2 regions of the Mesorhizobium sp. 113-3-9 genome follow, and region 1 is predicted to be linked to the other one. Evidence: predicted binding sites of a transcription regulator. Region 1 holds the regulator's gene; the other holds the start of a gene.
The links. Region 1 encodes PhoB, which activates phosphate uptake and scavenging genes when phosphate is short. Its sites were predicted from a motif close to TGTCATNNANCTGTCAT; they were not measured.
Positions count from the first base shown of each region.

Region 2: a site for PhoB is predicted at 1,776-1,792, ahead of MesoLj_RS02540 (DUF1045 domain-containing protein). Genes of this name have one in related genera too.

Region 1 is NZ_AP023246.1:1,641,991-1,645,192, forward strand. Features, by position in the region: gene pstB (phosphate ABC transporter ATP-binding protein PstB) at 1-608, shown strand, start outside; gene phoU (phosphate signaling complex protein PhoU) at 634-1,341, shown strand; gene phoB (phosphate regulon transcriptional regulator PhoB) at 1,464-2,153, shown strand; gene MesoLj_RS07980 (ROK family transcriptional regulator) at 2,492-3,202, opposite strand, start outside.
Region 2 is NZ_AP023246.1:551,680-554,881, forward strand. Features, by position in the region: gene iolE (myo-inosose-2 dehydratase) at 1-404, shown strand, start outside; gene MesoLj_RS02530 (DUF3329 domain-containing protein) at 448-666, shown strand; gene iolB (5-deoxy-glucuronate isomerase) at 866-1,678, shown strand; gene MesoLj_RS02540 (DUF1045 domain-containing protein) at 1,832-2,539, shown strand; gene MesoLj_RS02545 (alpha-D-ribose 1-methylphosphonate 5-triphosphate diphosphatase) at 2,576-3,202, shown strand, end outside.

The sequences.
Region 1 (3,202 bases):
TCAACCGCATCTACGAGCTCTACCCCAAGCAGACCGCGGAGGGCCAGGTGCTGCTCGACGGCCAGAACGTTCTCGACCGCTCGCAGGACCTCAACCTTTTGCGCACCAAAATCGGCATGGTGTTCCAGAAGCCGACGCCGTTCCCGATGTCGATCTACGAGAACATCGCCTTCGGCGTCAGGCTCTATGAGAAGATCAGCAAGGCCGAGATGGACGGTCGTGTCGAGCAGGCGCTGAAGCGCGCCGCTTTGTGGACCGAGGTCAAGGACAAGCTCAATGCCAGCGGCCTCAGCCTGTCGGGCGGCCAGCAGCAGCGGCTGTGCATCGCCCGCACGGTGGCGGTGAAGCCGGAGGTCATCCTGCTCGACGAGCCGGCCTCCGCGCTTGATCCGCTGTCGACCGCCAAGATCGAGGAACTGATCGACGAGCTGCAGGCCGACTACACGATCGTCATCGTCACCCACAACATGCAGCAGGCGGCGCGCGTCTCGAAGCAGACCGCCTTCATGTATCTTGGCGAACTGGTCGAATTCGACCGCACCGAGAAGATCTTCACGTCGCCTCGCGAGAAGCGCACGCAAGACTACATCACCGGCCGCTTCGGCTGATCGCACGCATACGAGGACCAGGATCATGGCCGAACATACAGTCGCAGCCTTCGACGAGGATCTCGGACAGATCAGCAGGCTGATCAGCGACATGGGCGATCTCGCCGGTTCGATGGTCGGCGGCGCCACCAAGGCGCTGCTGAATTCCGACAACGCGCTGGCACAGCGCGTAGTCTCCGACGACGCCATCATGGATGCGCGCCAGCGCGAACTCGACGATCGCGCCATCACGCTGATCGCCAAGCGCCAGCCGATGGCCGACGATCTGCGCCATGTCGTCGGGTCGATCCGCATGGCCGGCGACCTCGAACGCATTGGCGACCTTGCCAAGAACATCGCCAAGCGCGTCGGCACCGTCGGTCTCAACGCAACGCCGCGCGACCTGTCGCATTCCATCGACGCCATGGCGCAGCTGGTGCTGATCCAGGTGCAGGGCGTGATCGAGGAGTATGCGGCGCGCGACGCCGCCGCGCTTGCGAAGCTGCGCGCCGACGACGAACGCATCGACGTCAAGTACACCTCGGTGTTCCGCGAACTGCTGACCTACATGATGGAGGATCCGCGCAACATCACCGCTTGCACGCATCTGTTGTTCTGCGCCAAGAATCTCGAACGCATCGGCGACCATGTGACCAACATCGCCGAGAACGCGTACTATGTCCTGACCGGCACGCAACTGCCCGCCAACCGCCCCAAACAGGACGAGACGGCGATGTCGGCGCCGGCGGCTTGAGCGTTGGAGCGGTTCAGCGTTTCGCGGAAACGCCGAACCGCTCTATCTCTTTGTTTCACGCAATTCAGGATGGAAAACCGCTACATATTTTTTCCTGGGATTGCTTTAGAGGTGACCAGTCAATGATCGCACCACGCATCATGGTGGTGGAGGACGAGGAGCCGCTCGGCGTGCTCCTCCGCTACAATCTGGAATCGGAAGGTTATCAGGTCGAGGTGGTAACCCGCGGCGATGAAGCCGAAATCCGGCTGCAGGAGAACGTGCCCGATCTCCTGGTGCTCGACTGGATGGTACCGGCGGTGTCCGGCATCGAACTCTGTCGCCGGCTAAGAATGCGGCCCGAGACCGAACGGCTGCCGATCATCATGCTTACCGCGCGGGGTGAAGAAAGCGACCGCGTGCGCGGCCTTTCGACCGGTGCCGACGACTATCTGGTCAAGCCGTTCTCGACGCCGGAATTCATGGCCCGCGTCAAGGCGCTGCTGCGCCGCGCCAAGCCGGAAGTGCTGTCCAGCGTGCTCAAGGTCGGCGACATCGTGCTCGACCGTGAATCGCACCGGGTCTACCGCAAGAAGAGCGAGATCCGGCTCGGGCCGACCGAATTCCGCCTTCTGGAATTCATGATGCGCCATCCCGGCCGCGTCTTCTCGCGCAGCCAACTGCTCGACAATGTCTGGGGTGAGACGATCTATATCGACGAGCGCACCGTGGACGTGCATGTCGGCCGCCTGCGCAAGGCGGTCAACAATGGCCGCATGCCCGACGTCATCCGCACCATCCGTGGGGCAGGCTACGCGATCAGGGAAGATTAGAGCCTTGAGGCGGAAGCGTTGATCGGTTGAATGTGTCCACTCCCGGGTCACACGCATTGACAATTGGCTGAGACGCTCATGGCTTCGTATCCTTGGGCGAGCAAAGGAGCGCAGCGACGCGGCGCGGACCCCTGGAGCTGCTCTGCAGCCCAAGGATCCATGCCGCGACCTCAAAGCGTTGCCACGGCGCAAATCCTGCTCCGCTGCACTGCGTGGCATAGGTCACGGAATGGATCCCAGGGTCTCCGCGACGGAGCTTCGCTCCTGCTCCGCCCACGGATGACGACGGCCAATCTCCAAGTAAGCGAGGGTCTACGGCATCAACGACGAATGCCAGCTCAGGCAACGCTCTTCCCGGCACTGCCTCTTGCCTGCACGCCCGGCGCGAAGATCTCCTGATCGACGAAGGTCAGTGCGCGCATGGCGCAGCCCTCGCGGATCAGGGGCAACTCGTTCGGTTCGGTGTCGAACGAAATCGATTTCGAGTGCTGGCCGCCGGCGGTCTGGGCGATCGCCTCGCGCAATGCCGGCTCGATCAGGTCGAAGGCGGCGGCGCTGACGCCGACCATGGCCACGGGGGCGGGATCGATCAGCGCGAACAGGCTGCCGAGGCCATAACCCAGTGCTTCGCCGGCCTTGCGATAGGCTTCGCGCTCGGGCCCGGCCCGTTCCCGTGCCGTCGTCGCCAATGCCCGCATCTGCGCGTCGCTGACGTCGGCGACCGGTTCGGTGTCCTCGCCAAGCTGCCTGGCATTGCGCCAGATGGCGTAGTTGCCGGCATAGGCCTCGACGCAGCCGCGCCGCCCGCAGCGGCAGAGCGCGCCGCCTGGCCGATGGATCATGTGGCCGAACTCGCCGCCCGACGAATGGGTGCCGGTGAACAGCTCGCCCTTCAGCACCAGGCCCATGCCGATGCCGTGCGACAAAAGGATGGCGATGAAGTCGTCGCGGTAGCGTTCGGGGTCGCGCCAGCGCAGCGCCACCGCCATCATGTTGCAGTCGTTCTCCATGGTGGCCGGGATGCCGAACTCGGCTTCCAGTATGTCGGC
Region 2 (3,202 bases), 1.1 Mb from region 1:
ATTCCGGGGCGGGGATTCCGCTGCTGCTCGATGCCGGGCACCTGGCCTTTGCCGGCGGCGACGTGCTGCGCGCCATCGACAACCACCACAAGCGCATCAGCCATGTCCATGTGAAGGATGTGCGCATGGACGTGATCGACAGGCTCGACCGCACGAAACAGTCCTTCCTCGACGCCGTAGCGCTCGGCGCCTTCACCGCGCCGGGCGATGGCTCGCTCGATTTCGGCGCCATCGTGCAGCGCTTCGCCGACCATGGCTATGAGGGCTGGTTCGTGGTCGAGGCCGAGCAGGACCCGAAGAAGAACCCGCCGCTCAAGATGGCGCAGGTCGGCCACAAGGAGCTGATGCGGGTGATGACGGCCGCCGGCTACACGGTGGAGACCCAGGGTTTTCCGAATGCCTGACGCGATGGGTTCACGGCGGGGCAGGTTGCTGTAGATTGGCCCGATGAAAGATTCCGAGCACCCGTTCTTCCGGCCCTTGTGGCGGCGTGTCGCCGTCGTCGCGGTCTGCGTCATCTGGTCGATCATCGAGTTCGCCACCGGCACGCCGTTCTGGGGCGTCATTGCGCTCGGCTTCGCCGGCTATGGCGTCTGGCAGTTTTTTTATCTGTACAAGCCGGTTGATGAGAGCAAGGCGACGGCCGAGGCCGAACCGAAGGAGTAACTGATCGCGTGCGTTGGCGATTAGCTTACGGCGCTTCCACCTTCGTCATCCTAGGACGGAGCAAGGAGCGCAGCGACGCAGCGCAGACCCTAGGATGACGAAGATGGAAGCGCGCCGACCAAAGATTTGCGATGGCCCTTTCAAACAGACGGCTTGGCTTCACGGAGCCCCTCAAGCCAGTGAAATAGGAGAGACAAAAATGTCGAAGCTGCTCGTGAAGGCCGACAAGAGCCATGGCCGCGTTGCCCACGTCACGCCGAAAAGCGCCGGCTGGACCTATGTCGGTTTCGACCTGCATCGGCTGCGGCCTGGCGAAAGCGCCTCGGGAAAGACGGACGATCGTGAGATCTGCCTGGTGTTCGTCACTGGCAAGGGCACCGCGAAAGCCGGCGGCAAGGATCTTGGCCTGCTCGGGGAACGCATGTCGCCCTTCGAAGGCAAGCCATGGTCGGTCTATATCCCCGAGGGATCGGACTGGTCGGTAACGGCCGATACCGAGCTGGAACTGGCGGTGTGCTCGGCGCCCGGTCTTGGCGGCGGCCTGCCGGTTCGGGTGATCGGACCCGACGATCTCGGCCAGGAGGTGCGCGGCAAGGGCACCAACACCCGTTACGTCACCAACATCCTGCCGGAAGGCAAGCCGGCGGACTCGCTGCTGGTGGTCGAGGTCATCACGCCCGGCGGCCACACGTCGAGCTACCCGCCGCACAAGCATGACCAGGACAATCTGCCTGATGAATCCTATCTCGAGGAAACCTACTATCACCGTCTCAACCCGCCGCAGGGCTTTGCCTTCCAGCGCGTCTACACCGACGCCGACAAGAACGGCCATCGCGCGCTGGACGAAGCCATGGCGATCGAGGATGGCGATGTCGTGCTGGTGCCCGAGGGTTATCACCCCTGCGCCGCCTGCCATGGCTATGATCTCTACTATCTCAACGTCATGGCCGGGCCGAAGCGGACGTGGAAATTCCACAATGCCCCCGAGCACGAATGGTTGATGAAGGCCTGATCATTCCGGCGGCGCCGGCTGAAGTTATTGGTCCAGCTTGAAAAAATCGTCGGCTAAGGACCGCCTGGCTCGATTTGCCTTCGAAAACCCTTCAAAGCTTCGTCAATCCGTCATGGAAATCACCTATGGCAACGGATCTGACGAGGACTTCCCATGCGTTATGCCATCTATTTCACCCCCCGGCAGGACGAACCGCTGGCGCGGATCGCCGCGAATTGGCTGGGCCGCGACCCGTTCGGCGCGGCGACAAGGCCGGTCGAGGCCGTGGCCGACCTGGCGGCGGCGGAAGTTGCCTTCCACACCGCTTCGGCCCGCCGCTATGGCTTCCACGCGACACTGAAAGCCCCCTTCCGGCTTGCGGCCAACGAGAGCGAGACCTCGCTGCGCGCGGGGCTCGACCATTTCGCCGAAGCGACGCCGGTGGTGACGATACCGCGGCTCGTCGTCAGTCAGATCGACAGCTTCTTCGCGCTGGTGCCCGAGGGCCCGTTGCCTTCGCTCAACCGTTTCGCCGACGAGGTCGTGCGCGACTTCGACCGCTTTCGCGCGCCACTGACCGAGGCCGAGATCGAGCGGCGCAGCCCCGATTCGCTGAAGCCGGCCGAGTTCCGCAATCTCTGCCAGTGGGGCTACCCCTATGTCTTCGAGACCTTTCGCTTCCACATGACGCTGTCGGGTCGGGTCGGGCCACAGGAAAGCCCTCGTCTTCGCCTAGCAATCGACAGCCTGTTCGCCGAAGTGCTGCAACAACCTGTGCTGGTGGACGCGCTGACGCTGTTTGTCGAGACCGAACCCGGGGCGCCGTTCATGGTGCTTTCCCAGCACGTGCTGGGACGCCGACCGGCCAGAAAAATCGCCTGAACAAGCCCTGCCCCAGATGATCAAGGACTGCCCGAAATGACCGCCGAAACCGTTCTTTCCAACGCCCGCATCGTGCTTGCCGACGAGATCGTCGAAGGGTCGCTGGTGCTGCGCGACGGCTTGATCGCCGGCATCGATGCCGGTGCTGCCCGCACCGGCGAGGACATGAGCGGCGACTATGTCATTCCGGGGCTGGTCGAACTGCACACCGACCATCTCGAGGGCCATTACGCACCACGGCCGAAGGTACGCTGGAACCCGATCGCCGCGGTGCTTGCCCATGACGCCCAGGTGGCGACGGCCGGCATCACCACCGTGCTCGACGCCTTGCGCGTCGGCATGGACGAGGACGCCGATCTCACCTTGGCCGATATCCGCAAGCTGGCCGATGCAATCGAGGACAGCGTCGCGCAGGATCGTCTGCGCGCCGATCATTTCCTGCATCTGCGTTGCGAGGTTTCGGCGCCGGATTGCCTGCAGGCCTTCGCCAATTTCGATCAGGACGACCGGGTCAAGTTGGCCTCGCTGATGGACCATGCGCCCGGCCAGCGTCAGTTCGTCAATCTCGAAACCTATGCCTATTACTACCAGCGCAAGCTGAAGCTGACCGACCGCGACTTCAAATTGTTCTGCGAGAAGCGGATGGCGGAATCGGCGCGCTAT